DNA from 4 places in the Bradyrhizobium genosp. SA-4 str. CB756 genome. Region 2 is predicted to be linked to each of the others. Evidence: predicted binding sites of a transcription regulator. Region 2 holds the regulator's gene; each other region holds the start of a gene.

Region 1 (7,537 bases), 2.7 Mb from region 2:
ACACGGCGACGCGGCTGGTGTTCGCCGACGGCAATCCGCAGGCGCGCATCATGTTCGTCGGCGAGGCTCCGGGCCGCGACGAGGACATCGAGGGGCTGCCGTTCGTCGGGCGCAGCGGCAAGCTGCTCGATCTGATGATCGGCGCTATCGGCCTCAACCGCACCACCGCCTACATCGCCAACGTCATTCCCTGGCGGCCGCCCGGCAACCGCACGCCGACACCGCAGGAGACGCAGATCTGCCTGCCCTTCATCCAGCGCCAGATCGAGCTGGTGAATCCCGATGTGCTGGTGACGCTCGGCAATCCCTCGACGCAGACGCTGCTGTCGACCCGCGAAGGCATCATGCGCACGCGCGGACGATGGTTCGAGTACGAGATCGGCCAGCGCACCATCCGCGCGCTGCCGACGTTCCACCCGGCCTATCTCTTGCGCTCGCCGGCGTACAAGCGCCTAGCCTGGCAGGATCTGCGCGCGATTGCGAAGGTGCTGGCGGGATAGCGGGCTCCCGTAGCTCGTGTAGGGTGGGCAAAGCGAAGCGTGCCCACCATCCTTATCGTTGCGACGGATCGGCTTGACGTGGGCACGGCGCTTTGCGCCTTTGGCCACCCTACGATGTCAGCGTCCGGAGCACGCGCGTCAGCTCCCCTTCGGCCGCACGATCGCCCAGCCGACCCGCAGCAATCCCTGTCGACCATTGACCAGCCATTCGAACGCGCGCGGCACTTCCGGCACGATGCCGGGAAAGCGCGCGAGGATGTCCGGCGGCGGGGTGCCGGCGGTATCGGAGGCGCGCCAGACCACGACGCCGCCGGTCTCGCTGAACTTGGCCAGGCTCATCCACGGCGTCCGCCCGGGCTGGGCGTCGATGAACAGGTGCGGCCGGCCGGAATGCAGCGTGATCAGGCTGGCAAGCTGGGTCTCGCCGGCAACCGCGCGCAGGCGATGGTTGGTGCGGCGGGCGAAACTCTCGTCGAAGAAATCAGAGATCGCTCGCGCCGGCATCGAGGTCGCGATCTCGTTGGTGCCGGTCCAGGGCAGGAACAGCACGGCGAGCACGACGCCGGCGGCCGGCGCGGCGACGGCGGCAGCCCACACCGTCCGCAGCATCCGCGCGCGGCGCATCGCGATGAGGTCGCCGGCCGCGACCACCACGGCAAGCCCGGACATCACCAGCACGACGCCGGCGCCGCCGACGACGGAGTCGAGCCCGAGCAGGCCCGAGATCAGCACCGCGCCGAGTGCCGGCGCCAGCGCAAAGAAGTAAACGAAGTTGCGCCCGAGCGGCTCGACCGGCGGGCGGAAAATGATCGGCGCCTCCTCGCCCTTGGCGACGAAAAGACCGGTGTTGAGGAAGGTCAGCGCCGGGATCGCGGCAGCGCCCAGCACGAGCCCGCCGAGCAGCCAGGCCGCATGGATGGCGCGGGCGTTGAGCTCCGTGACTTGCGGCAAGGCCGGCACCGCAAACGTCTCGGCGCGCATCAGCCAGACCGCATAGGGCAGCGCCAGCACCGCGACGACGATCAGCGCGAACAAGGGATCGAGCGAGCGCAGCGTGCGGCGGCCGCCGGCGGTCGAGACCGCGAAGACGACGATCAGCAGCAGGAGGAAGATCGCGGCGGGCGTGGTGAGCAGCAACAGGCCGGCCTCGATCGACCAGGCGAACCAGGCATTGCCGCGGCGCTGGCCGATGATCTGCCAGGAATGCAGCAGCAGCAGCGCCCAGAGCGGCCGCGCCAGCACCAGCGGGCCGAAATCGAGCGCGGGCGAGGAGAAGGCCAGCACCGTCATGGTCAGCAGCACGGCGAGCACCGCCTGCTGCGAGCCGACCACGACGCGGGAGAGATGATAGAGCGCGACGAAGGTCGCGATCTCGCAGAGCTGGGCCAGCACATAGACGCCGAACACGTGGCCGCCGGCGGCGCGATAGGCGATGTCGGCGAGCCAGATCGGCAGCGGCGGACCCAGATCCGTACCGACCTGATATTCGCGGCCGAATGCCAGCAGCGTCGCGAGACTGCCGGGCGGGCTGCGATAGAACGCCAGCGCCACGAACAGCCACATCGAAGCCTGGAGCAGCACGGCGATCCACACGATCAGCCGCGGCCGGGCGCGAATGAGCTCGATGACCAGGGAGGTAAACCGCATGCAACGTCCGAAAGATGCAGCCAACCCGTCCAGCCGGCCCTATTCGCTCACACCTGTTTTGATAATGGGCGCTGCGCGCTGTGGCAACGACCGTCTGCTCCCTCTCCCGGTTCTTACGGGGAGAGGGTTGGGGTGAGGGGCCTCCCTCCACAATGACGGTGAGAGCTGAACTCGCGGAGACTCCCCCTCACCCGCACGCGGGGAGAGGCGAAAGACGCTGCGGAGAGACGCGCTACAGATTTGCCGACGCGTCGACCTCGACGCCCGCTTCCATCTGCACCTCGACCTCGCTCACCGAGAACAAATCCTGCACCGGCTCGACGGTCCAGGGCATGTGCTTGGCACGCGCCGCCGCGACGGGGGCGAAGAAGCTGCGGTGGTGGACGCTGGGGCCGAGGCGATCGAGGGCATCGAGATGCTCGGGGACCGCATAGCCCTTGTGCTGCTCGAAGCCGTAGCCGGGGCAGTCCTGCGCCAGCGCGCACATCAGGCGGTCACGCGTTACCTTGGCGATGATCGAGGCGGCGGCGATCGACAGCACGATGCCGTCACCGCCGATCACGGCCTCGCAGTCGCAAGCCGTGTCGAGCCGGTCGCGGCCGTCGACGAAGACGTGGCGCGGCTGCTCCGGCAGCGCCACCACGGCACGCTTCAAGGCCCACAGCGAGGCGCGCAAAATGTTGTCGCGGTCGATTCGCGACGGCGAGGCGACGGCGACCGAGACCTGCGCGGTGGCGCAGATCTTGTCGAACAGCTTTTCGCGCTCCTCAGCGGTCAGGCGCTTGGAATCGTCGATGCCGCGCGGGATGCGATCGGGGTCGAGAATCACGGCGGCAGCCACCACGGGGCCGGCCAGCGGCCCGCGGCCGGCCTCGTCGCAGCCGGCGACCGGCCAGACGCCGCGCTTGATCAGCGCGCGCTCGCGGCGGAAGCTCGGCGGCGCGATCGCGATGATGCCCTTCTTGCCCGGCAGGACCGGCGCGGCCTTGACGGCAGCTGCCTTCGCCTTGGCAGGCGCCGCCTTCTTCGCAGCAGCGCTGGCCTTGGGCGCGTCTTTGGCCGGCTTCTTGGCGGACTTGTCCCGAATCATGGCCGGGATCGTGCGCAAGCGATCCAGCCAGCGCAACCGGGAACCCTGCGCAATTCCCGTTATTCAGACCGTCGCTACTCCGCCAGATGCACCCGCCGGTCCTCGCCGACCTCGATGCTGGGCGCGACGACCACTTCCCAGGTATGGCCGTCGGGATCGGCAAAATAGCCGGAATAGCCGCCGTAATCGGTCTCATGCGCCGCCTTCAGCGGAGCAGCACCCTTGCCAAGCGCGAAGGCTAGCACCGCATCGACCTCCTCGCGTGTCCGGCAGTTCCAGGCGAGCGTCGTGCCGCGGAAGGTCGATGGCCTCGGATCGTCAGGCAACTTGGCGTCGGCCGCGAGCAGATCCCAGGGATACAGCGCGAGCACCGGGCCGCCGGTGTCGTAGAACGCGACGGCCTCGCCGGTCGCCTTCAGCCGGCGCGCAAAGCCGAGCGCGTCGTAAAAGGCGATGCTGGCGCGGATGTCGCTGACGCCGAGCGTGATGACAGTAAGCCGCGGTACCGGCGGAGGGAGTTCCTTGCTCATGCGACGCCTCTTCCGTTTCCCAATCAAAACAGGCTGAGCTGCTCGCCGTTCTGCTTCGGCTTGGCAAAGTGATCAGTCGTCAGCTTCGAGCGCCGCTTGTTGAGACCAAGCCTCTCGCAGGCGATCTCGAAGCGGCGGCCGATGGTCCAGGCCATCGGTCCCGTTCCCTTCATCCGCTCGCCCCATTTCGCGTCGTAATCGCGGCCGCCGCGCATGTCGCGGATCAGCGTGAAGACGTGACGATAACGGTCCGGATAGTTGGCCATCAGCCATTCGCGGAAGAGATCGCGCACCTCCAGCGGCAGCCGCAGCAATACGTACGACGCTTCCTTGACGCCGGCATGGGCGGCGGCATCGAGGATGCGCTCGATCTCGGAATCGTTCAGCGCGGGGATCACGGGCGCGACCATCACGGTGGTGGGAATGCCGGCCTCAGAGAGCTGCTTCAGCGCCTCCAGCCGCTTCGGCGGCGTCGAGGCGCGCGGTTCCATGGTGCGCGCCAGCTTCGGATCGAGCGAGGTGACTGATAGCGCGACCTTGGCGAGGTTGCGCCTCGCCATCCGCGCGAGGATGTCGATGTCGCGCACCACCAGCGCCGATTTGGTGACGATGCCGACGGGATGGCCGGTGCGCTCCAGCACCTCGAGAATGCCGCGCATGATTTTGCGTTCGCGCTCGATCGGCTGATAGGGATCGGTGTTGGTGCCGATCGCGATCATCCGCGGCTCGTAGCCGGGCGCGGCAAGCTCCTTCTCGAGCAGCGACGGCGCCTCGGGCTTCACGAACAGTTTTGACTCGAAGTCGAGCCCCGGCGACAGGCCGAGATAGGCATGCGTCGGCCGCGCGAAGCAATAGACGCAGCCATGCTCGCAGCCGCGATAGGGATTGATCGACCGGTCGAAACCGATGTCGGGGGAATCGTTGCGGGTGATCACCTTGCGCGAGGTGTCGACGCCGACGATGGTCTTGAACGGCGGCAGATCTTCCAGGCTCTGCCAGCCATCGTCGAAGGCGACGCGGGCCTCGGCCTCATATCGGCCGCTGGCATTGGATTGGGCGCCCCGCCCTCGCCTGCGCTGGCGGTCGATGGCGACGCCGAGCTCGGGAAAATCAGAGTCCGCACCCGCCGGCTCGGAGGGCGCCGTGACCGGCGGGTGCTTGAGAGCATGAGAGGATGCTGCTGGACTCATGAAGCCAAGATAGCACGGCATAGGAACAAATCAAGAACACAAACGAAAAACTCGAAAACAACCCCATGCACAGTAGCCGCCCAAATTTCGGGCGCGCGGCTTTGACCTCACGCAACACGCTTGCCGGGACGATCCAGTTTGATGCGGCCCAGGGATCGATCACGCTGGAACAATGTTGATGACGATCCCCCGGTGAAGGGTCGGCATGAAAATGACAAATCAACAACAATCGGCCGCCGCAAGCAGCGACCTCGATCTGCTCGATCGCTATTGGCGCGCCGCCAACTATCTCTCCGTCGGGCAAATCTACCTGCTGGACAATCCGCTGCTGCGCGAGCCGCTGCGGCCCGAGCACATCAAGCCGCGTTTGCTTGGCCATTGGGGCACGACGCCCGGGCTGAACTTCATCTACGCCCATCTCAACCGCGTCATCCGCGCGCTTGATCTCAGCATGATCTATATCTGCGGGCCCGGCCATGGCGGCCCGGGCATGGTCGCCAACACCTATCTCGAAGGCAGCTACAGCGAGATCTATCCTGATATCGCGCGCGATGCGGACGGATTGCGAAAACTTTTCAGACAGTTCTCCTTCCCCGGCGGCATCCCGAGCCATGCGGCACCGGAAACGCCGGGCTCGATCCACGAAGGCGGCGAGCTCGGCTACGCGCTGGTGCATGCCTATGGCGCGGCATTCGACAATCCCGATTTGATCGTCGCCTGCGTCGTCGGCGACGGCGAGGCCGAGACCGGCCCGCTCGCGGCCTCCTGGCATTCGAACAAGTTCCTGAACCCCGCCCACGACGGCGCGGTGCTGCCGATCCTGCATCTCAACGGCTACAAGATCGCCAACCCGACCGTGCTCGGGCGGATGCCTGACAGCGAGATCCGCGACCTCTTCCGCGGGCTCGGCCACGAGCCGCTGTTCGTCGAGGGCGACGATCCCAAATTGATGCACCAGGCCATGGCGGACGCACTCGACGTCGCGCTCGCCAGCATCCGCTCGATCCAGCAGCACGCCCGCGACGGACGCAAGGTGGTCGAGCGGCCGCGCTGGCCGATGATCGTGCTGCGCAGCCCGAAGGGCTGGACCGGCCCGAAGGAAGTCGACGGCAAGAAGGTCGAAGGTTTCTGGCGCGCGCATCAGGTGCCGGTTGCGAGCTGCCGCGAGAACCCGGCTCACTTAAAGATTCTCGAAGACTGGATGCGCAGCTATGAGCCGGACAAGCTGTTCGACAAGAGCGGCGCGCTCATCCCCGAGCTTCAGGCGCTGGCCCCCGACGGTACCAGGCGCATGGGCGCCAATCCGCATGCCAATGGCGGGCTGCTCAAGAAGGAGCTGAAGCTGCCGGACTTCCGCAGTTTTGCGGTGGATGTGTCTCAGCCCGGCAGCGTTGTGGCGGAGGCGACACGTGAGCTCGGCAAATTCCTGCGCGACGTCATTCGCCTCAATGCCGACGCGCGTAACTTCCGCATCATGGGACCGGACGAGACGGCGTCAAATCGGCTCGACGCAGTGTTCGAAGCGACCGAGCGGGTCTGGATGGAGCCAACGGAACCTTACGATGTGCATCTCGCGCAAGACGGGCGCGTGATGGAGGTGCTGAGCGAGCATCTCTGCCAGGGCTGGCTCGAGGGTTATCTCCTCACCGGCCGCCACGGCTTCTTCTCCTGCTACGAGGCGTTCATCCATATCGTGGATTCCATGTTCAACCAGCACGCCAAATGGCTGAAGGTGACGCGGCATCTGCCATGGCGGCGCCCGATCGCCTCGCTCAATTATCTCCTGACCTCGCATGTCTGGCGTCAGGACCATAACGGCTTCAGCCATCAGGATCCGGGCTTCGTCGATCTCGTCGCCAACAAGAAGGCCGACATCGTCCGCATCTATTTCCCGCCGGATGCCAACACGCTGCTGTGGATCGCCGATCACTGCCTGCGCACCTATAACCGCATCAACGTCATCGTCGCCGGCAAGCAGCCGGCGCCGCAATGGCTGTCGATGCAGGAGGCCGCGACGCATTGCGATGCCGGCATCGGCATCTGGACCTGGGCCGGCAACGAGGATGCAGACAGCGAGCCCGACGTGGTGATGGCCTGCGCCGGCGACGTGCCGACGCTGGAGACGCTCGCCGCCGTCGACCTGCTGCGCAAGGCGCTGCCGGACCTGAATATCCGCGTCGTCAACGTCGTCGATTTGATGACGCTGCAACCGAGCGAGCAGCACCCGCACGGCCTCTCCGACCGCGACTTCGACAGCCTGTTCACGCGCGACAAGCCCGTGATCTTCGCCTATCACGGCTATCCCTACCTGATCCACCGTCTCACCTATAACCGCACCAACCATGCCGGCATGCATGTGCGCGGCTTTGCCGAGGAAGGCACCACGACGACACCATTCGACATGGTCGTGCTCAACGGGCTCGACCGCTATCACCTCGCGATCGAGGCGATCGAACGCGTGCCGGGCCTATCGACCAAGGCCGCGCAGGTGAAGCAGCAGTTCCGCGACAGACTGATCGAGCATTCGCGTTACGTGCGCGAGCACGGCGAGGACATGCCTGAGGTTCGCGACTGGGTCTG
Region 2 (7,537 bases):
AGGTCAGCAAGTCCTGCCTGCATCCGGCGACCGCGACCAATGCGCCGGGCGTGTTCAGCGCGTTCCCGCTGTTCGATCACGACCCCTACCGGTACTGAATGAAAGGATGCAGGTGACCTCGCTCTCTCCCGGCAGCGCCGATGCGCTTCTGTTCGATCTCGGGCGCGTGGTGCTCGACATCGATTTCTCCAAGGCGATCGACTGCTGGGCGGGACATGCCGGCTGCAAGCCCGAAGCCATCGTCGCGCGCTATGTGCGCGACGAGGCCTACCGGCTGCACGAGGTCGGCAAGATCAGCGACGAGGACTATTTCGCCTCGCTGCGCACCTCACTCGGGATCGGCATTTCCGACGCGCAGTTCCTGGAGGGCTGGAACGCGGTCTTCGCCGGCGAGATGCCAGACATTGCCGAGCTGTTGCCGCGCGCGGCGCGGCAAATGCCGCTCTACGCCTTCTCCAACACCAACCGGCCGCACGTGGACTATTTCTCGAAGGAATATGCCGACCTGCTCGGCCATTTCCGCGAGGTCTACCTGTCCTCCAGCATCGGCCTGCGCAAGCCGGACGCGGAGGCTTTCGACCATGTCGTGGCCGCCATCGGCGTGCCGGCCAACCGGATCGTATTCTTCGACGATCTTGCCGAGAACATCGAGGGAGCCCGCGCCCGCGGCTTGACCGCGGTGCATGTGACCTCGCCCACCGATGTCGGGAACGCCTTGAAGGCACTCGGGGTTTGACGTTGGGGGCCGGTTCGGCCCGTCGCTGGGGCGCGCCGGTGCTGGACCTAATTTGGCGCAAAATGAGGAACCCAATCACTTTGTGCAATTTTGTACGGAGTTCCCGGAACGAATACCGGCTTCCGGACTCATGAGTCCGTTGGGAATTCTACATCAGGCTTATCGTCGTGTTGGGCAAAACCTACCTCACCAAGCAGGCCTCGCTGCTGATGAAATACGCCAGAACCACCTCGGATTCTGAGCTCTCCGCCAAGCTGATCAGCAAGGCCGCCGACCTGAAATCGCAGGCCGATCCGCTGCCCGACAAGGATCAGAGTCCCAAAGCGCCGGACGTCAGTCCGGACGAGCAGCCGGGGAGTTGACCGATGCTGGCCGTGGCACTCGTCCTTCTCGTCCTCGCCATGGCCATCCTCGTCCCGGTCTGTCTCGCCTTCTGGATCATGCCGCGGCGGACTTGACGTCTATCCCTCACTGCAGAGCGGACAACGCAGGATGAATCATCCTGCGTGATCGCCTTTTTGCCTCTGCGCCTGCACTCGGCTAGAACTCTCGCCGCCGATTTGCCCGAACGGGGCGCAGCTGGAGTTTTCACCCGTGGCCCTGATGCCGGTTTCTGACGCGCTTGCCGCGGTGCTTGCCGGCGCAGAGCCGCTGCCTGAAGAAATGCTCGCCCTCGACCAGGCCTTCCAGCGCGTGCTTGCCCACGACGTCGCGGCGCGGCGCACCCAGCCGCCGCAGGCGATGTCGGCGATGGATGGCTATGCGGTGCGTGCGGCCGACGCCGCCAAGATCGATTCCCAGCTCACCGTGATCGGCGAGGTCGCGGCGGGGCGGCCGTTTGCAGGATCGGTCGGCGCCGGCGAAGCCGTGCGGATCTTCACCGGCGGCGTCGTTCCCGACGGCGCAGACGCGGTCGTGATCCAGGAGGACACGGTTGCGGACGGCAGGCGCATCACGATCAAGGAAGCGGCCGTGACGGGACGACACATCCGCCCCGCCGGTGTCGATTTCAGCGAGGGCGACGTGCTGCTGCGCAAGGGCATCCGGCTGACGGAGCGCGACCTCGCGCTCGCCGCCGGCATGAATCACCCGTTTCTACCCGTCCACCGCCGCCCGAAGGTCGCGATTCTCGCCACCGGCGACGAGCTGGTGATGCCGGGCACCACGCCTGGCCCCGGCCAGATCGTCTATTCCAACGGCTATGCCCTGCACGCGCTCGCCCGCAGCGAGGGCGCCGATACCGTCGATCTCGGTGTTGCCGCCGATACCCTGGACGCCACCACCGCGGGCATACGCCGCGCCCGCGCGAGCGGCGCCGACATCCTGATCACCACCGGCGGCGCCTCGGTCGGCGACCACGATCTGGTCCAGCAGGCGCTGAAGGCCGAGGGCACCGCGATGACGTTCTGGAAGATCGCGATGCGGCCCGGCAAGCCGATGATGCATGGAAGGTTGGCGGCGATGCGCGTGATCGGCCTGCCCGGCAATCCCGTGTCATCCTATGTGTGCGCCTTCCTGTTCATGGTGCCGCTGATTCGGGCGCTGTCGGGCCGCTCCGTGATTCACCATCGCCGCGAGCGCGCGGTGCTGGGCCGCGACGTCGGCGCCAACGACCAGCGCGAAGATTATCTGCGCGCACGCCTGGAGACGCGCGACGACGGCACGCTGATCGCCCTTCCCGTCAATCACCAGGATTCCTCGCTGCTTGCGAATCTCGCTGCGGCACAGGCACTTCTCGTGCGCGCGCCGTTCGCGCCGAAGGCCGAAGCCGGCACACCTTGCGAGGTGCTGCGCCTGCCGGTCTGAACGCGCTGGCCACACGCGTGACGCGAACTTTGTCGCGTTCACGGTAAATTAAGCAGTTGCGGAACATGTATCGAACATATAGTGTCCGTTCATGATTTGTTTCGAGCATGCAGCGGCTTATCGCTGAATTCAGCGTCTCGGAATCGAACGACATCAACCGGGGGATTTTGGTCGAGATGTTAACGCGCAAACAGTACGAGCTCCTGCGGTTCATCAGCGAGCGACTGAAGGAAAGCGGCGTACCGCCCTCCTTCGACGAGATGAAGGACGCGCTCGATCTGCGCTCGAAATCAGGCATCCATCGCCTGATCACCGCGCTCGAGGAGCGCGGCTTCATCCGCCGCCTGCCCAACCGCGCCCGCGCCATCGAGGTGATCAAGCTGCCCGAGCTGCAGGCGGCCGCCGGCAATCGCCGCGGCTTCACGCCGAGCGTCATCGAGGGCAATCTCGGCAAGGTCCGCACGACCTCCAGCCCGCCTGCGGACGAGGGCGAGCGTCCCGTCGCGGTGCCGGTGATGGGCCGGATCGCGGCCGGCACGCCGATCGAGGCGTTGCAGACCCGCAGCCACACCATCAGCGTCCCGCCCGATATGCTCGGCTCGGGCGAGCACTACGCGCTCGAAGTGCGCGGCGATTCCATGGTGGAAGCCGGCATCCTCGACGGCGACATGGCGCTGATCCAGCGCAACGAGAGCGCCGACACCGGCGACATCGTGGTGGCGCTGATCGACGACGAGGAAGCGACCTTGAAGCGCTTCCGCCGCCGCGGCGCCTCGATCGCGCTCGAGCCCGCCAATGCGGCCTATGAGGTGCGCATCCTTCCGCCGAACCGGGTCAAGATTCAGGGCAAGCTGATCGGGCTTTATCGGAAGTACTGATACCGCAAGTACTAGGCGCGCTGTCCGCGCGCTTCGATCGGCATCGCCGACTAGAGATCGGAGCGGATGATTGTCCGCTCGCGCTGGATAGTCTTTCTGGTTTCGCGCAGATTATCCGGCCCCTCCTCCGGCGCTACATCCTCGCCACGCCGCACGAAGCAGCACCGCTTCGGAAAGGCTTTCGGTTCGAGGAGATGCCATGCGCAAGATCATCCTGAGCACAGTAGCAGCGGCGCTGATCGCAGCATCAGCATCGCAAGCCGTTGCCGCACCATCGCACCGCCATGCCCGTAAGAACGTGGCCAAGGAGACGGCCAAGGAAACGGCAATGAGCGAGCAAGTCCGCAACGCGCGCAATGCGCTCACGCAACCATCGCAACCGGTCTGGCCATACTCCGGTTGGTCGGCGCCGGCTGGCCGCTGAGCTGGCCACTGATACGCCCACCGAATGCACGAAAGCAGGCTTTGTTCCCGGGGGATTCGGGAAAGATAATGTGATCGCACGCTGCGGCAGCGAGCCGCAGATTTGCCTATAACCGGGCAGACGCTATGATGCTTCCACTCTGATAGAGGCCTGCGCCTCGTAAGACAGAGGCGCGGGTTGCTATCTCCGCATGAGGAGCACCCACGATGTGTGACTACAGCCTGCATGCCGTCGCATCGCGCCCTGCCGAGGTCGGCGAGACGATCGTGACGACAACGTTCCGCGGCACCTCGACGCGCGGCTTTGCCTCCGCGGCCGATCCGACCGTCGCGGTCTGCCTGCTGCCGGGAACGGAGCTCGCCTTCGCCGACAACGTCCGCTACGACAATCGCTGGATCTGGACGCGCACCGTCAACTCGCGTGTCGGCAAGTTCGGCAAGATTGATCCGCACATTCCCGATCGCCATCATGACGCGATCGAATTCCCCGACGGCAAATACGTGCTGGTGACTCAGCTCGTCGAAGGCCAGCAGGCAACCGTGCTGCAACTGCCCGTGACCCAGCCGCTCGGCGAGCGCGAGCACAAGCCGCAGGTCAGTGCCGAGAACCGCCCGACGACGCCGCGTCTGCCGATCGGTTGAAGCAGATATCCCCGGCCGCCAGGTCGGAGCCCGGAATTGAGATCGCCATCGCCGGCCGCGGCCGGCGACGTGGTGTTGTTTGTGTCTCTCGATATCCCACCTTCCCGTCGCACGAAGTTTGCGCGGCGCTGCCTGAATTTTGAACGTCCGTTTCACAGGCAAATGGCCGATGCTGTTCCGGCTTGGGACGGCGGACGGACTCGATGAAAACCTTCATTCGTGTCGTTGAACTCTGGGTGCCCGACAGGACGCGCATGCGTCTGGAATTCGGCGGCGGCCTCTACGGCGAAGGGCTGTCCGCGTTCAGGGCTGTGAGCGAAGATCTGCACTTCGGATATGACGAGGGGCTCCCCGGCAAGGCCTGGGCGTCCGGCCACCCGGTGATCCTCACCAAATTCGCCAACTCCTATTTCAAACGGACCGACCAAGCCCTTGCAGCCGGTCTCACCTGCGGCGTCGCGGTGCCGGTCTTTGCAGGCGAATTCCTGCAAGCGGTGATGGTGCTGTTCTGCGGCGACGACGAGGCGCATGTCGGCGCCATCGAGCTCTGGCACAACGACGCCGATACGTCCCACGAGATGAGGCTCGTCGACGGCTACTATGGCACCGCCGACATGTTCGAGTTCAACTCCCGCCACACCAGGTTTCCGCGCGGCTTCGGCCTGCCCGGACGCACCTGGAAAGCGGGCCTGCCGCTGATCATCAAGGACCTGCACAACGCCAAGAGCTTTCTGCGCTGGGAGGACGCGGCCGAAGTCGGGATCAACCTCGGCGTCGGCATCCCCTACCGAGCCGGCACTGAGAAGACCTGGGTTCTGACATTCCTCTCCGCGCAGGCAACGCCGATTGCGCGGCGCTTCGAGATCTGGGTGCCGAACGAGATTCGTTCGGCGCTGGTCTTCCACGCCGGCGACTGTGGCGCGCAGACCGACCTCACCGCGCTCTATGCGAACAAATCCATCGCCAGGAGCGAGGGCAGCATCGGCGGCGCCTGGGCCACAGGCATGCCCGCGCTCAATGACGATCTCGCGCATGACGGCTCGATCTCCGGCTCCGAGGCCCAAACAGCCGGACTGAGCCGGATGGTGGCGCTACCGGTGATCGGAGGTGCGGGACTCGACGCCGTGCTGGCCTGGTACTTGTAGCCGATCTGCTCAGTCATCGGCCTGCAAGTCGGCCTCGGACGGCGTTGCGTCCCGGTTGCGGAGCGTCGCCGCCTGCGGCGCAAGGCTCGTCCCGAAATCAGCCTCGCTCGCGATCGCCGGCGACCATGGACGGTCCGTGCCCCTCGCCTTCACTGCCTGGACCGCGAAGCCGTCGCCGCGATGTGTCAGGGCGAGCGCTCCTTGTGCGGCAAGACGCTGCCGGTCGACCACCATCGCCGCGCAATCCGGCGGCGCGGGCCTTGCCGTCACCACCAGTGCAGCGCGACTGCAATCATCCGCCAGCGCGTCGATCCGAAGGGACAGCGCCACCAGCCGCCCGTCGGCGAGCGGCGTGACGCAGCCGGCCTCGTCGCATGACCCGCCGTCAGCCAATGCGGCACTGCCGGCCTCGCGCGCATCGGCGTCGGCGGCGAGCCACTCCTTGAGCAGAAAACCGTCCTTGCTGGCCCTGATCAGATGCAGGCGCCCGTCCCTGCCCCGCACCGCGACGCTCTGGCCGTCCCCGGCAATCAGAATGTCGGGCTGGCGCGCCGCGAGGCCCCAGAGGATCGCCGCCAGCAGCACCACGGCGCCGGACCAGCGCAGCGGCGTGCGCAACAAACCCATCACGATGACCCCGAGGCTCGCCGCGATCAGCGGGCCTATGCCGAAGGCCGGGATGCGGCCGACCGCGCCTGGCAAGCCCGCTACCCAGCGCGAGACCGCGATCATCCAGTCGATGCCGATCCCCATCAGCCACCAGAACACGCCGTCGAGCCCGAACGGTGCCGCAAGCAGGCCCAACAGCCCGGCCGGCATGACCAGCGCCGAGACCACCGGCATGGCGCCGAGATTGGCGAGCACGCCGAACGGCGTGACGCGGTGGAAGTGGAAGGCGGCGTAGGGCGTGGTCGCAAGCCCCGCGATCAGCGAGGCCAGGAACAGCATCGCGATCTCGCGCCCGCCCCACAGCGCGATCCGCGCGGTCGTGGAATGCTCGGGCGAGGCAAACAAATTGGGCATGCCGATCTGCACCAGCGCAACAAGTCCCAGCGTCGCGGCGAAGGACATTTGAAAACTCGGATGCACAAGCGCTTCCGGCGCGACCGCGAGCACGATCAGCGCTGCCACGGCCAGCGTACGGAACGTGATGGCGCGGCGGTCGACCATCACTGCGATCAGCACCACCGCCGTCATGAAGAACGATCTTTGCGTCGCGACTTCCGCGCCCGACAGCAGCAGATAGAACGCCGCCGCGACCAGTGCCGCGGCCGCCGACCATTTCTTGATGGCGAAGCCGGCCGCAAGCCGCGGAATCAAGGCCAGCAGCGCGCGCACGGCGAAGAACACGACGCCGGCGACGACCGCCATGTGGTAGCCGGAGATCGACAGCACATGCCCCAGCCCCGAGATGAACATGGCGTCATTGACGGGCGTCGAGATCGCATCGCGCCGACCGGTCAGCAGCGCCGTCGCGATGGCGCGATTGTCGCCCTCGAGCGTCGCGCGGATGCGCGCGTCGATCGCATCGCGCAGGCCCTGCATGAACGCGGCATAGCGCAGCCGCAGGCCACCGGTATCCGGTGGCACGGACGCCGTGATCGCTCCCATCACGAAGCCGGAGGCGCCGATGCCCTGGAAGAACATGTCGCGCGAGAAATCGTAGCTGCCGGGTCGCACCGGCGAGATCGGCGGCAACAACCGCGCCTTCAGCTGCACGAAGCTGCCGACCTCGGGCGCGGTCCCCTTGCGCACCGACAAGCGCACGCGCTCGAGTTTTACATCACTGCGCTGCGCCTCCATCGCGGTGACACGAAGGACAAAACGGTCGGTGCGCTCGCGGATGTCGCGGGTCTCGACGAAGCCCGACAGCGAGACCGAATAGAGCGGCTTTGCCAGCACCGTGT
Region 3 (7,537 bases), 1.3 Mb from region 2:
GAGAAGGCGACCTCCAACATCTGCACCGCGCAGGTGCTGCTCGCCGTGATCGCCTCGATGTATGCGGTCTATCACGGCCCCGATGGCCTTTCGCAGATCGCGCGAAACGTGCATCGCCGCGCCGCCGTGCTCGCGGCGGGCCTGCGCAAGCTCGGCTTTGCGCTGCAATCAGAAAGCTTCTTCGACACGCTCAGCGTCGATGCCGGCGCCAAGCGCGCCGAGATCATCGCGCGCGCAGCGGCCGAGAAGATCAATCTCGGCGTCAGCGAGACCAATTTGCGCATCGCGCTCGACGAGACGACGACGCCGGCGACCGTGGAAGCCGTGTGGCGCGCCTTCGGCGGCCAGCTCTCCTACGCCGAGATCGACGCGACCACGCGCGAGGCGCTGCCGGAGGCGCTGAAGCGCACGACCGACTTCCTCACCCATCCCGTCTTCCACGCGCATCGCTCGGAGACCGAGATGCTGCGCTACATGCGCAAGCTCAGCGACCGCGACCTCGCGCTCGACCGCGCCATGATCCCGCTGGGATCCTGCACCATGAAGCTGAACGCGACCACCGAGATGATGCCGCTGACCTGGCCGGAATTCGGCTCGCTGCACCCGTTCGTGCCGCGCGAGCAGGCGGCCGGCTATCATGCGCTGTTCGCCCGGCTGGAGAAGTGGCTGTGCGACATCACCGGCTATGACGCGATCTCGCTCCAGCCCAATTCCGGTGCGCAGGGCGAATATGCCGGCCTGCTTGCGATCCGCGGCTATCACGCCGCACGCGGTGAGAGCCACCGCAAGATCTGCCTGATCCCCTCCTCCGCCCACGGCACCAACCCGGCATCGGCCGCGATGGTCGGCATGGACGTGGTGGTGGTCGCCTGCGAGAAGAACGGCGACGTCGACGTCAATGATCTCCGCGCCAAGGCGGAAAAGCATTCGAACGACCTCGCCGCTGTCATGATCACCTATCCGTCGACCCACGGCGTGTTCGAGGAGCACATCCGCGAGATCTGCGACATCGTGCACGGCCATGGCGGCCAGGTGTATCTGGACGGCGCCAACCTCAACGCGCAGGTCGGCCTTAGCAGGCCCGGCGATTACGGCGCGGACGTCAGCCATCTCAACCTGCACAAGACCTTCTGCATCCCGCATGGCGGCGGCGGCCCCGGCATGGGCCCGATCGGCGTGAAGGCGCATCTGGCGCCATTCCTGCCCGGCCATCCGGCGACGCAGGCGGATGCCCCGGTCGGCCCGGTCTCGGCCGCGCCGTTCGGCTCGGCCTCGATCCTGACCATCTCCTACATCTACATCCTGATGATGGGCGGCGACGGCCTGAAGCGCGCCACCGAGATCGCGATCCTCAATGCCAACTACATCGCAGCGCGCCTCGATCCGCACTTCCCGGTGCTCTACAAGAACGCGAGGGGCCGCGTCGCGCATGAGTGCATCGTCGATCCCCGTCCGCTGAAGACGACGAGCGGCGTCACCGTCGACGACATCGCAAAACGCCTGATCGACTACGGCTTCCACGCCCCGACCATGAGCTTCCCGGTGCCGGGCACGCTGATGATCGAGCCGACCGAATCGGAATCGAAGGCGGAGCTCGATCGCTTCTGCGACGCCATGATCGCGATCCGGAAAGAAATCGCCGAGGTCGAGGCCGGCCGCTTCAAGATCGAAGCATCGCCGCTGCGCCACGCCCCGCACACCGTGCACAACATCGCGGACGACGACTGGAAGCGCGCCTACACCCGCGCTGAGGGCTGCTTCCCCGACGGCGTCTCGCGTACTGACAAATACTGGTGCCCGGTCGGTCGCGTCGACAACGTCTATGGCGATCGCAACCTCGTGTGCTCGTGCCCGCCGGTGAGCGATTACGCGGAAGCCGCGGAGTAAGATGCAACGGAGGTTTCGTAGGGTGGGCAAAGCGCAAGCGTGCCCACCACCTTTCGGCACGTTGGAATATGGTGGGCACGGCGCTACGCGCCTTTGCCCACCCTACGGCTTTGAATGTGCCTCTAGGGCGCAACCAATGACCGGTTTTTCGCGATCCCATCGCAGAGCCGTTCGTTGGTGAGGTGCGTGCCACCCCACTGTCACGCCCAAAACGAAACGGGCACTGAAGACGTCGGCAACTCAACGTCCTCAGCGCCCGCTCCTCGCGAAAACTCTTCGCGTTAAGTCTTACTCCTCCGCCGGCTCCTCGCCGTCGGCGTCGCTCTCGGGCGTGCCGGCCAAAATCTGCTCGGAGATCAGGCCGGAGTTCTGGCGGATCGAGGTCTCGATCTTGGCGGTGATGTCGGGGTTGCCCTTCAAAAACGCCTTGGCGTTCTCGCGGCCCTGGCCGAGACGCTGGCTGTCATAGGAGAACCAGGCGCCCGACTTCTCGACGATGCCGGCCTTGACGCCGAGGTCGAGGATCTCGCCCATCTTGGAGACGCCCTCGCCGTACATGATGTCGAACTCGACCTGCTTGAAGGGCGGCGCCAGCTTGTTCTTCACCACCTTCACGCGCGTGGTGTTGCCGACCACTTCGTCGCGCTCCTTGATCGCGCCGATGCGACGGATGTCGAGACGGACGGAGGCATAGAACTTCAGCGCGTTACCGCCGGTCGTGGTTTCCGGCGAGCCGTACATCACACCGATCTTCATGCGGATCTGGTTGATGAAGATCACCATGGTGTTGGACTTGTTGATGGAGGCCGTCAGCTTGCGCAGCGCCTGGCTCATCAGACGTGCCTGCAGGCCCGGCAGCGCATCGCCCATCTCGCCTTCGAGCTCGGCCTTCGGCACCAGCGCCGCAACCGAATCGACCACCAGCACGTCCACCGCGCCCGAACGCACCAGCGTGTCGCAAATTTCCAGCGCCTGCTCGCCGGTGTCGGGCTGCGAGATCAGGAGCTCGTCGATGTTGACGCCCAGCTTGCGGGCATAGACCGGGTCGAGCGCGTGCTCGGCGTCGATGAAGGCGCAGATGCCGCCCTTCTTCTGTGCTTCCGCCACCGTGTGCAGCGCCAGCGTGGTCTTGCCCGAGGATTCCGGCCCGTAGATCTCGACGATGCGCCCCTTCGGCAGACCGCCGATGCCGAGCGCGATATCGAGCCCGAGCGAGCCGGAAGACACCGCCTCGATGTCCATGGAGCGGTCGCTCTTGCCGAGCTTCATCACCGATCCCTTGCCGAACTGGCGCTCGATCTGGGAGAGCGCGGCAGCCAGGGCTTTACTCTTGTCCATGGAAGATCCTTCGACGATACGCAGGGCAGTGGCGGACATTGGGTCGTGCTCCTTATGGCGAGGATTCGCGTGTGGGACAAACGATTGGGCGGCGGGTCGTCGATAAAAGTAATGTACCCTATCTGTTCTATGTTCGCAATATGTTCTTTTGCGAATTCGGGTGCTGTCCGTATTTGACCCCCGGTGTCCCAGTTTGTTCTAGCGAGTGTCCTAAGTTCAATTTTGAACCAATGCGGCCGGTGGTCGTTGAGGCCGCATCACCGGCTTCGGCTCTGCCCGTAGGCGTCGGTGGCTGAGAGACCGAGAGCGCTCCCGCCTGCTACCAGGGAGCGCCGCTATGCCGGACTATTCCCACCGAATCGCCGTTCAGACCGCTCTAATCGCCGCAGAAATCGAGCGAACCCAGCAGATTTGCAGACGCTCGATGGAACTGCTCCGGCTTCCGCTTCCGAGCACATTCCTTGGAAACAGACTCAATCCGCCGCCAGAAGAAGAGAATGAGGAGTAAGACCGCCTGAGTTGGAGACCTCTTTCAGTCCTCATCCAAATTGCGACGGGAACGTTCAGCGGTAGCCTTGTCGGCTTGGCGCGGGTGTCCCGTTAGATGACACAAAACCTTGGCATAGGTTGTGCAGACTAACCGTCACCGGGGAATTGCTCATTCCCACCCGGGGCTGGAAAGCCGCCGCCCGCGCTCGATTTAAGCGGGCGGCGTTTTTGCTTCGCCCGTGAAAACTTCCACTGTCCTAATTCGATTTGCCGGGTGTCCTGATAGGAGCGCACCGCAGATCGCGGCCTTTCGAGCCTCCTGAAGTTGAATTTTGAGGTGCCCTGCTCCTCTGGCTAAAGCGCCGGCCATCAAGCGGTGGGAGCTTGTATTTAAATGCTACAAATGGTAACGCTTACATGTGTAGCGCTACGAGACGTAGATAATCTCAGGAGGAGACATGAAGTCGATGATCAAGATCGCGCTCGCGCTGGCCGTGTTCGCCGGCTCGGCGGCGGCTTGCGCCCACGCATCGTGCGGTCCGATGTCGTCGGGCGCTCCGAAGGTCGGCATGAAAATCACGAAGCGGTGGCAGCTGCACGACGGTTGCCACAGCCGCTACGCGCAGATGCTGGGCAAGCCCTGCCACTAAAGCGCGATGAGATTTGGATGAATCGTCATCGCGCTTCAGGTTGTTGTTCACGCGTGATCTTTCCGGAAAAGTGCGAAGCGGTTTTCCGGCTCAAGGACGGCGAGAGGCCGCCTCAGCCGGCGGCCTCTTTGATTTTTCCCGGTCCGCCGCATCTGGTGCAGGGACGAAACTCGACCTTCTCACCAAGGTGCATCGGCTTCATGCCGCTTTCCCGGCCCGTCCCGTCGCATTCGGGGCAGTTGTGCTCGACATCCTTCTCGCTCATGTGCGCCTCTCGCTAAAGCATGATCCGGAAAAGTGCGTAGCGGATTTCCGAAAAGATCATGCGCAAACAACAAGCCAAAGCGCGATGATGACTCATCCTGATCTCATCGCGCTTTAGGGCATTCGAGCGGATCTCATCGCGAGGTTAGCCCGGCTCGCAACCCTTCTTTGGGCCTGACGGAAGATTCAATCTTGCCGTGCCCCCTCTTCCATTGAAGCTGATGCGCAGCAAAGACGCAGCCGCCGGCCGCCGTCATAAATCCGCAATCCTGCGGCACCGAACCTTTGCGCGGTTACCGGCTTTGTCGGGACGGGGCCGCTCTAACGGGGAAGCTCTGTCATGGCGGAAGACACGCACCACGATGCGGCGAGGCGCAATCATTTCCTCGAGGCGGCGCTCGAGGAGATGGCGAAGTTCGAGCGCAAGGAAAACGAGTTCCGCAAGAAGGACCGCGAGGAGCGCGCCGCCGAGCTGCGCCTGCCCGTGGGCGAGATCAAGGTCCATTAGGCCGCGCTCGGACCTGTTTGGACAGGCCCTGTTTGGCAACCGGCTTCGGAGCTGACCGGCCCTCCCGGCGCGGCTGATCGCGCGCGTATGCCCGCCGGGGGACCGCTTCGCATGCGGCGGCGAAACTGCACTAAAGGTATCTAAACACCTATCTTAAGTCATTGATTGCGCAGCGAAATTGCCCAGCGCCCTACTGTGCATGGGGTTGTTTTCAGCTTTTGAAAGCCGCCATCGTGCCGGGCCCGATGCCTCGGACCCGCTTTCCGCGCGCCTGACGCCGCCCTACAGCAGCATCAATAGCGCGATGCCGATCACCAGCACCACGAAGCCAGCCGCCGTCGCGGCGGCAAATGACCGCTCTACGTTATCCATGATGCCACCCCGTTCTCGGCGCGCCACGTTTCCCCCATGGCATCGTCGAAGCAGTGAATCTCGCCCGCGGGTGTGGCTCCAGTTGTGCGATCGGATGGCCAAATTGGGACCTGTGCGGGGCCAGTCTGCGGCCTCGTGCCGCGCAAGCTTTCGCTGCCTCCGTCAGGCGCCTGTAAGCCGACTCCCCTAGTTTCATTTCGCCCGGTGGACCAACACCGGGCCTCCATACCCAGTCGATGACCCCGCTCGGCCCCGAGCGGGGTTTTCTGTTTGCGGGGGCAACACCGGAGCGACCACGATCTGCCGACGTGTCAGGCTGCCGTAAGCTGAGGCCGCTAGGGTCATCGGGCTATGGTGTTGCAGCCCAGCACCTCAGCCTCCAATAACCTCTCACCCGCTTGGCTCTCCCCAAGCGGGTTTTTTCATGCCTGCCCGCCGGTTCGCGGGGCGGTCTCCTCCCGCGTCAGCCTTAGCGAGAAGGCGCGGATCGCGGGCGCGGCCACGAGCACGATCGGCAGCATCGCGGCCCATGCGACCAGCCACGACAGCGTCCAGTGCCGCAGGAAGAGCATTGCGCTTGTCGCCGGAAAGCTGGCGATCCCCGCCGCGATCAGCGAGGTCAGGCCGGACTGGATGACACCGAAGACGAAATGACTGTAGCGGCGGGGAATGCCGAGCATGAGTGCCTATGTCCTTGCTTGCTGCTGCCGTCATGAGGCGAAGCAAGGCACGTGCCGTGAGTCGCATAATAGATGCGCGCTACCGCGCGCTGGCGTCGATCAGTGTCGCGCGCGGAACTCTGTTCATGGTCGGAGAACCACGGAGTACCGGCGCTCGTGCAGGGTATCTTTCGGAATTCGATTTCGCTTGTTGCGGAGCGCGCGCGTTCTCGGGATAGCCGTGAACCCTCCGGGGCTTATCGTCAGATTTCGCTTGTCGCGGGAATATTAAGACGCCCAACATGTTTGGCATCTGATGAAGGTGAATCGTGGGAGGTGGCCATGAATCACAGGGGCGTCGAGTTCACCGTCGCCAAGACGGCAATCCCCGGGGTCTGGCAGTGGCAGTTCCGGATCGGCGAGCAGGTCAAGACCGGCAAGACCGAGACCAAGATCGATCTGCTGGCGATCCGGCGGGTGCAGCTGCGCATTGATCGGGAGCTGAAGGCGATCGGGCGCAAGACCGCTTGAGCAGGCAAGGCGGCGCGAGTCGTTCGCCCCACAGCATGCCATGCGGGGCCTATTCCGTAGCCGCCCGGAATTGATCTTGGGATGGTTTGGGACTGCACTGCGCGCCCATGGCCTTGGGGGCGGGGCCGTCACGCGTGATCGGTGCCAGCCAATGCCGCTTTACTTCTTTCGAATCCGGAACGGCCGTTATTCCGGCTGTGCGGACCAAGCGACGGAATTTGCCGATCGCGATTCGGCCTGGAGGGAGATGACCAGCGTCTGCGCCGATATGGCGGCCGGCATCGCCCGCAAGCTGCAGCAAGACTCCGAATGGCACATGGAGCTGCTCGACGAGGCCAAGGAGCCGGTGTTCCGGATCCGCATCGTCGCAGAAACCCTCGAATAGGGCCCGCTCCTAATCCGCGCTGGGCAGCCGCCGCATGGTGAATTCGATGTCGCCGCCGGGCAGCTCGCGCCAGGTCTCGACGGCGCTCATATAGCCGGCCTTGGGGTAGCGGGCGAAGAAGGCCTCCGCCCGCGCCCGTGCCGCCGGGCGCGGCAGGGTGAAGGTCTCGCGCAGATAGCCGTCGCCGGTGGTCGCGCCCGGCCTGCCACCGGTCTTGCGACGGCGCGCCATCCGCTCGGCGAGATCCCGCGGCCGGTCGGCCATGTCGGCCCTCCTCTACGCAATACTGACCGGCTCAATGTAGGAAGCGGGCCGCCTGAAGAGGAGTCCTGTTCCGGAGGCGTCATTGCGGCCTCCGACGGGGGCGATCAGTTGGCAGCGGTGCCGGTTTTGCTCTTCTTCGGCGCGCTGGTTGCGGCCGAGGCCTTCGGCGCCGCCGGCTGCTTCGGGGGAT
Region 4 (7,537 bases), 4.6 Mb from region 2:
TAGGGTGGGCAAAGCGAAGCGTGCCCACCACCTGTTTCTAATTCATGGCGTGATGGTGGGCACGGCGCGTTGCGCCTTTGCCCACCCTACGAGACTACGGCGGCAGCGTCACACCCGCACCGGCCCGAGCGCCTCGAAATGCCCGCGCTTCTGCAGCCAGGCCAGCAGCATCAGGCTTGGGATCGCCACCAGCACGCAGATCACGAAGAACAGTGCCCAGCCGGTCGTCTCCGCCACGAAGCCGGCACCGGACGAGAGATACGTCCGCCCCACCGCCGCGAGCGCGGTGAGCAGCGCGTATTGCGTCGCCGTGTGGAGCGGGTTCTGGCACAGCGCCGAGAGATAGGCGACGAAGATCACCGTGCCGATGGCGCTGGTGAAGTTCTCTGCGCAGATGGCGAGCGCCAGCGCCCATTGATTGGTGCCGACCACGGCGAGCCAGGAGAAGGACAGGTTGGCGAGCGCCTGCACCACGCCGCCGATCCAGAGCGATGTCGCCAGCGAATAGCGCCGCGCGACAAAGCCACCGGCGAAGCCGCCAATCAGCGTCGCTGCGAGGCCGACGCCCTTGACGATCGCCGCATAGTCGTTGCGGGTGAAGCCGAGGTCGATCACGAACGGCGCCGTCATCGTGCCGGAGAACGCATCGGTGAACTTGAACAGCACGACGAAGGCGAGCGCCGCGAGCGCATCCTTGCGCGATAGGAACTCCGAGAAGGCGCCGATCGCCGCATGCAGCACGCGCGTGAACGCGGTCTCGGCCTGTGTCACGGCTTCCGCCCGCACCGATTGCTCCGGCTCGGTCGCGGCCAGCGCCGTGATCGTTCCGATCAGCACCATCGCTGCCATCACTACATAGCCCCACATCCACGCAGAGGGGCGCGGGATGCCGGTGTCCTCGAAGCCGGAGACGATGAACAGCGCGCCCGCGGTCGAGACCAGCATGCCGATGCGATAGGCCGCAACGTAAGCGGCCATGCCGGCGGCCTGCTCGCTCTCGGGCAGGCTCTCGACGCGGAAGGCGTCGACGACGATGTCCTGCGTCGACGATGTCGTCGCCACCAGCAGCGCGCCGAGCGCGACGTAGAACGGCGAGCGCGCGGGATCGGTCATCGCCAGCAGCAGGATCGCGATGATCAGCAGCAATTGCGAGAACACCAGCCAGCCGCGCCGCCGTCCGAACGCGCGCGTGAACAGCGGCACATGCAGCGCGTCGACCAGTGGCGCCCACAAAAATTTCAGCGTGTAGGGCGTGCCGACCAGCGCGAACAGCCCGATGGTCTTGAGATCGACCCCAGCCTCGCGCATCCAGACCAGCAGCGTCGATCCCGACAGCGCCAGCGGCAGCCCGGAGGAGAAGCCGAGGAACAGCACGATCAGCACCCGCCGTTGCAGGTACACGGCCAGGCTCTCGCGCCAGGAGGTCGCAGGGGCGGGGCTAGCGGCGGGGGAGGTCACCTCGGGTGCAGTCATGGGGTGGTGTTAGCAGATTCTGGGGAAAAAGACTCTGGTGTGCGGTGAGAGGGGAAAGCCCGCGGCACCCTCAGTGTCATCGTCCGCGAAGGCGGACGATCCAGTAAACACCAGCGTCTCGGTTCAACCACAATCGCCGCGGCGTACTGGATACCCCGCCTTCGCGGGGTATGACAGCGCGGCGAGGTATGTCATGGTGGGCCGGCGATCCCGGGATAAGGATCATCCCAGTTTGGGTTGTGCTGCTCGATCAGTCGAATCTTCCAAGCCCTGTTCCACTTTTTGAGCCGCTTCTCCCGCTTGATCGCGTTCTCGGGATCATCGAATTGCTCGAAGTAGACAAGCCGGGCGACGTCGTACTTTTCAGTGAAGCTCTCGATGAGTTTGGACTTGTGCTGCGTCACGCGGCGGATGATGTCGTTCGTGACGCCGATATATAGCGTTCCGCCGATCCTGCTGGCGAGAATGTAGACGTAGTAATGGCGTGCGCTCATGCCAGCCTTCACCCCTGTCATCGTCCGCGAAGGCGGACGATCCAGTAATCACCAGCGTCTCGATTCAATCACGACTGTCACGGAATACTGGATGCCCCGCCTTCGCGGGGCATGACAGTGTGCCTCTATCTCACTCCCCCGCCTGGAGCTTCCGCGGAAACAGCTCCGGTGCGCCCGTCGCCACCAGCCGCGGGCCTTCCGGCGCATCGGTCTTGCTGAAATCGAGCTCCTCGATTCTCCCCGCGCGCTTCTCGATCTTGTCGGCGGAGATCAGCACCTGGCGGACGTCCTCGTTCACGTCGGCAAAATGCTTTTGCAGCTTCAGCACACGGTCGCGCAGGCGGCCGAGATCGTCGCCGAGCTTGATCACCTCGGTGCGGATCTGGTCGGCGGCATCGCGCATGCGCGCGTCCTTCATGATCTGCTGCATCACCTGGATCGCCAGCATCAGGAGCGAGGGCGAGACCAGCACGACGCGAGCGCGATAGGCCTTCTGGATCACGTCGTCGAAGCCGTCGTGTATCTCGGCATAGACCGATTCCGACGGCACGAACATCAGCGCCATCTCCTGGGTCTCGCCGGCGACGAGATATTTTTCCGCGATGTCGCTGACATGCTTCATCACGTCGCCGCGCAGCCGCTGCGTGGCCACGCGCCGCTCCTCGTCGGTGCGGGCGTCGTGCAGCGCGGTCATCGCCTCCAGCGGAAATTTTGCGTCGATGCAGAGCGGGCGCTGGTCGGGCAGGAACACGACGCAGTCCGGCCGCTTGCCGGTCGAGAGCGTGAACTGGAACTCGTAGGAGCCTTTCGGAAGTCCGTCCTGGACGATCGCCTCCATCCGCGCCTGGCCGAAGGCGCCGCGCGACTGCTTGTTGGCGAGCACGTCGCGCAAGGTGGTCACCTGCGTGGTGAGGTCGGTGAGGTTCTTGTGCGCGTTGTCGATGATGCCGAGCCGCTCGTGCAGCGCGCGCAGGCTCTCCATGGTGTTGCGGGTCGAATGTTCCATGGACTGGCCGACGCGGTGGGTCACCGAATCGAGCCGCTCGTTGACCGCCCGCGCCATCTCGGCCTGACGGCCGGCCAGCGCCTGGGTCATGGCATCGACCCGGCCGGAGGCCTCAGCTTGGGCGTGCAGCACCTGGGCGAGGCGCTCCTCGAGCTCGTCGGCACGGATCGCATGCGCCATGGCAAGTTCCGCGCCGCGCCGTCCCGAGCGAGTGATCACGACCGCAATCACAACCAGCAGGATGAGGACCAGCGCGCCGAAGCCGATCAGCGCATCGATGGTGCGCACCGGCCAGTCGCCAGCCATGAAAATGATCTCGCTCATGCCAGCCCTTCTAACCGATTCGCGCTCGGTCGCGAACGAAGGGGGAACGATTTCGGTAAAGAACTCCTTAGGTTTTATGGTTAACGAAACCTGAAGTTTTATCGTGAGCGGAGCGTGAGCCGGGTTCCTGGCCGCATTGACCGCATCCGGCGCGCGGCTTAAATCGCCGCCATGGCCCTACGAGAAATCATCATCCTGCCCGACAAGCAGCTGCGCCTGGTCTCCAAGCCGATCGAGAAGGTCACGCCGGAGATCCGCAAGCTTGCCGACGACATGTTCGAGACCATGTACGACGCGCCCGGAATCGGGCTTGCGGCGATCCAGGTCGCGCAGCCGCTGCGCCTGATCACCATGGACCTCGCCAAGCCCAACCAGGACGGCGAGACCAAGCCGGAACCGCGCGTGTTCATCAACCCCGAGATCATCGCCTCCTCCGAGGAGCTGTCCACTTACGAGGAAGGCTGCCTGTCGATCCCCGAATATTACGAGGAGGTCGAGCGCCCTGCGAAGGTGCGCGTGCGCTTCACCGATCTCGACGGCAAGCTGCATGAGGAGGACGCCGAAGGCCTCTACGCCACCTGCATCCAGCACGAGATCGACCATCTCAACGGCGTGCTGTTCGTCGACTACCTGTCGAAGCTCAAGCGCGACCGCGTGATGAAGAAGTTCGAGAAAGCCGCCAAGCGCGCGGGCGAGTGAGTCTCTAATGCTGCTCCGCATTCCCTGCGCTCCCTCCCCCCTTGCGGGGGAGGGCGGGGGAGAGGGGTAGCCCCGGCGGAAGTCCATCCGTCATCTGAATTACGTGCGTGCCGCGAACGCTTGTGCCGAGAGAGCGCGTCGTGTGGCACCCCTCTCCCTAGCCCTCCCCCGCAAGGGGGGGAGGGAACGCAGCGAGTTCTGTTGATGCCCCTCCGCCTGATCTTCATGGGCACGCCCGATTTCTCCGTGCCGACGCTGCTCGAGCTGGTCGCGCACGGCCACGAGATCGCGGCCGTCTACACCCGTGCGCCGAAACCGGGCGGACGGCGCGGGCTGCAATTGCAGCCGACCCCGGTCGAGGAAGCCGCGCGAAAGCTCGGCGTGCCCGTGCTGACGCCGAAGACGCTGAAGACAGAGGAAGCGCTGGAAGAGTTTCGTGCGTTCGACGCCGATGCCGCCGTCGTCGTCGCCTACGGCATGATCCTGCCGCAGGCGATCCTCGATGCGCCAAAGCTCGGATGCTACAATCTGCACGCTTCGCTGCTGCCGCGCTGGCGCGGGGCGGCGCCGATCAACCGCGCGATCATGGCAGGCGATGCCGAGAGCGGCGTGATGGTGATGAAGATGGATGTCGGCCTCGACACCGGCGACGTCGCCATGGCCGAGCGGCTTCCGATCACTGACACCATGACCGCGCTCGATCTGCACGATCGCCTCTCCCGCCTTGGCGCCGACCTGATGGTGCGTGCCATGGCCGGGCTCGACCGCGGCGGGCTCCAGCTCAAGCAGCAGAGCGAGGACGGCGTCACCTATGCGGCCAAGATCGACAAGGCCGAGGCACGGATCGACTGGACCAAGCCCGCACGCGCCGTGCTCCGCCACATCCACGGCCTGTCGCCGTTTCCCGGCGCATGGGCCGAGCTTGACGGTGTCAGCGAGAACGCGCGCGTCAAAATCCTGCGATGCGAATTGGCGAAGGGCGTGGGTTCACCGGGCGCGGTGCTCGACGATCACCTCACCATCGCCTGCGGCGAGGGCGCGATCCGCATCATCGAGCTCCAGCGCGAAGGCAAGGCCCGCATGCAGGCCGCGGACTTCCTGCGCGGCGTGCCCTTGAGGGCGGGAGCTAAATTCACCTAGTCAACTCGTCATACGCGGGCTTGACCCGCGTATCCATCTTCTAACAAAACTCCTTCTTGGGCGATGGATTGCCGGGTCAAGCCCGGCAATGACGCCGGATAAAGCTGGATCGATGCCCCGATACAAGCTCACCATCGAATATGACGGCGCGCCGTTCTTCGGCTGGCAGATCCAGGACACGCTGCCGTCGGTGCAGGGCGCGCTGGAAGCGGCGGTGAAGGCGATGACGGGCGCGGATCTGCGCGTGCACGGCGCCGGCCGCACCGATGCCGGCGTGCATGCGCGCGGCCAAGTCGCGCATGTCGATGTCGAGAAGCAGTTTCCGCCAGGCCGTTTTCGCGACGGTCTCAATGCGCATCTGCGCCCGCATCCGATCGCGGTGCTCGAGGCCGAGATCGTTCCTGATACATTCGAGGCGCGCTTCTCCGCCGTGAAACGGCATTACCGCTACCGCGTCATCAACACCCGCGCCAATCTCGCGCTCGATGTCGGCCACGCCTGGCGCGTGCCGCGCAAGCTCGACGCCGATGCGATGCATGCGGCAGCAAAACGCCTGCTCGGCAAGCACGATTTCACCACCTTTCGCGACACCGAGTGCCAGGCCAAGTCGCCGGAGAAGACGCTCGACCAGCTCGACGTGCTGCGCGATGGCCGCGAGATCACCATTGTCACCTCGGCGCGCTCGTTCCTGCACAGCCAGGTCCGTTCGATGGTGGGCTCGCTGGTCTGGGTCGGCGATGGCCGCTGGACCGCGGACGACCTCTCCGCAGCTCTCGCCGCCCGCAACCGCGCCGCCTGCGGCATCGTGGCCCCGGCGGAGGGGCTGTATCTGATGAAGGTGGATTATTAGCGCGCAGGCGCGCGCTCTCGCGTCACCCGCGGTGTCATGCCCCGCGAAGGCGGGGCATCCAGTACGCCGCGGCCCCTCGGTTCTATCGCTGCTGTCTCGGAGTACTGGATCGCCCGCCTTCGCGGGCGATCCAGTGGTGTGCTGGGCGAGAGCAGCGCCTACCCAAAATACCGCGTCAAAATCCCGCGATAGACCTGCGTCAGCTTCTCCAGATCCGTCACCGGCACGCGCTCGTCGACCTGGTGCATGGTCTGGCCGACCAAGCCGAACTCGATCACCGGGCAATAGCTCGAGATGAACCGTGCATCCGACGTCCCACCGCTCGTCGACAGCTCCGGCTTGCGTCCCGTCACCTCCTCGATCGCGGACACCGCAAGATCGGTGAACGGGCCGGGCTTGGTCACGAACACGTTGGAGTTCGAGGGCTCCCAGACGATGCGGGCCTTGATGCGGTTGCCGCAGGCCTTGGCGAGGCGCGTCTCGACCAGCTCGCGCAGGCTCGCCTGGGTGTGGTTGTCGTTATAGCGGATGTTGAATTTGGCACGGGCCTCGCCGGGGATGACGTTGCTCGCCTTGTTGCCGACGTCCACTGAAGTGAATTCGAGATTGGAGGCCTGGAACTGCGCGCTGCCATGGTCGAGCGGCTCGTCGGAGATCGCGACGATCAAGCGCGAGATATCCGGCACCGGATTGGAGGCGCGGTGCGGATAGGCGACATGGCCCTGCACGCCGTCGACATAAAGCGTGCCGGATTGCGAGCCGCGGCGGCCGACCTTGATGGTGTCGCCGAGCGTCTCGACGTTGGAGGGCTCGCCGAGCACGCAATGATCGAATTTCTCGCCGCGCTCGGCCGCCCACTTGAGCAGCTTGATGGTGCCGTTGATCGAGACGTCTTCCTCGTCGCCCGTGATCAGGAACGAGATCGAGCCCGTCCCGTCCGTGCGCAGCTTGCCGGCATTGGCAGCGAGATGCTCCAGCACAGCTGCGACCGAGCAGGCGATGCCGCCCTTCATGTCGACCGCGCCGCGGCCGTGCAGATAGCCGTTCTTCACCTCGCCGGAAAACGCGCCGACGCTCCATGCACTTTCGTCGCCCGGCGGCACCACGTCGGTATGGCCGGCGAAGGTGATGTGCGGCCCTTCTGTGCCGATCCGCGCATAGAGATTGTCGACGTCGGCGGTGCCTTCTTCGCTGAACGTCACGCGGTGGCAGGTAAAGCCGGCGGCGGTGAGGGCTCTTTCAAGCACCCCCAGCGCACCGGCGTCGGCCGGGGTTACCGAGGGACAGCGGATGAGATCGCGGGCAATCGAGAGAGCATCGGTCATGCGTTCCGCTTAACATGCATGCCGCCGGGTGGGCTAGCGCTGGGCGGCACGAATTCGAGCTCGCTCTGCTGGTCCCAGCTTTTTGCAGGGGTGGCGGGTGCGAGGCTCTCCTCCTCGTGCTGGGCAAGTGGATCGGGGCCGAACCGGTTGTCGCCCGAAGTGCCGGGCATAATGAACATCTCTACGAGGCCCCACAGCCACAGCGCGTGGACGGCCCAGTCGAACG

What was found. Region 2 encodes LexA, which represses DNA repair genes until DNA is damaged. Its sites were predicted from a motif close to TGTTCNNNNTGTGTTCNG; they were not measured.
Region 1: BRAGE_RS0126620 (PA0069 family radical SAM protein) is a predicted target of LexA. The motif match lies at 4,979-4,996, and genes of this name have one in related genera.
Region 3: recA (recombinase RecA) is a predicted target of LexA. The motif match lies at 3,356-3,373, and genes of this name have one in related genera.
Region 4: BRAGE_RS0135975 (DNA recombination protein RmuC) is a predicted target of LexA. The motif match lies at 3,329-3,346, and genes of this name have one in related genera.

Annotation. Positions count from the first base shown of each region.
Region 1 covers NZ_KI421499.1:5,455,605-5,463,141, forward strand. Annotated here, with positions in the region: gene BRAGE_RS0126600 (uracil-DNA glycosylase) at 1-500, shown strand, start outside; gene BRAGE_RS0126605 (glycosyltransferase family 39 protein) at 639-2,147, opposite strand; gene BRAGE_RS0126610 (ribonuclease HII) at 2,380-3,237, opposite strand; gene BRAGE_RS0126615 (VOC family protein) at 3,312-3,767, opposite strand; gene BRAGE_RS0126620 (PA0069 family radical SAM protein) at 3,791-4,957, opposite strand; gene BRAGE_RS0126625 (phosphoketolase family protein) at 5,169-7,537, shown strand, end outside.
Region 2 covers NZ_KI421499.1:2,794,822-2,802,358, reverse strand. Annotated here, with positions in the region: gene BRAGE_RS0113810 (alpha-hydroxy acid oxidase) at 1-98, shown strand, start outside; gene BRAGE_RS0113805 (HAD family hydrolase) at 107-736, shown strand; gene BRAGE_RS0113800 (hypothetical protein) at 904-1,098, shown strand; gene BRAGE_RS0113790 (molybdopterin molybdotransferase MoeA) at 1,331-2,542, shown strand; gene lexA (transcriptional repressor LexA) at 2,719-3,420, shown strand; gene BRAGE_RS0113780 (hypothetical protein) at 3,620-3,844, shown strand; gene BRAGE_RS0113775 (hypothetical protein) at 4,051-4,485, shown strand; gene BRAGE_RS0113770 (GAF domain-containing protein) at 4,689-5,630, shown strand; gene BRAGE_RS0113765 (ComEC/Rec2 family competence protein) at 5,640-7,537, opposite strand, start outside.
Region 3 covers NZ_KI421499.1:1,476,278-1,483,814, reverse strand. Annotated here, with positions in the region: gene gcvP (aminomethyl-transferring glycine dehydrogenase) at 1-1,887, shown strand, start outside; gene recA (recombinase RecA) at 2,176-3,264, opposite strand; gene BRAGE_RS0107160 (hypothetical protein) at 4,173-4,364, shown strand; gene BRAGE_RS54285 (hypothetical protein) at 4,477-4,629, opposite strand; gene BRAGE_RS55715 (hypothetical protein) at 4,969-5,136, shown strand; gene BRAGE_RS0107140 (DUF2798 domain-containing protein) at 5,931-6,188, opposite strand; gene BRAGE_RS0107135 (hypothetical protein) at 6,510-6,698, shown strand; gene BRAGE_RS0107130 (DUF6894 family protein) at 6,850-7,083, shown strand; gene BRAGE_RS0107125 (hypothetical protein) at 7,093-7,347, opposite strand; gene BRAGE_RS0107120 (hypothetical protein) at 7,452-7,537, opposite strand, start outside.
Region 4 covers NZ_KI421499.1:7,426,715-7,434,251, reverse strand. Annotated here, with positions in the region: gene BRAGE_RS0135985 (AmpG family muropeptide MFS transporter) at 109-1,473, opposite strand; gene BRAGE_RS0135980 (GIY-YIG nuclease family protein) at 1,665-1,967, opposite strand; gene BRAGE_RS0135975 (DNA recombination protein RmuC) at 2,098-3,297, opposite strand; gene def (peptide deformylase) at 3,469-3,996, shown strand; gene fmt (methionyl-tRNA formyltransferase) at 4,201-5,136, shown strand; gene truA (tRNA pseudouridine(38-40) synthase TruA) at 5,249-5,986, shown strand; gene dapE (succinyl-diaminopimelate desuccinylase) at 6,145-7,311, opposite strand; gene BRAGE_RS0135950 (DUF805 domain-containing protein) at 7,308-7,537, opposite strand, start outside.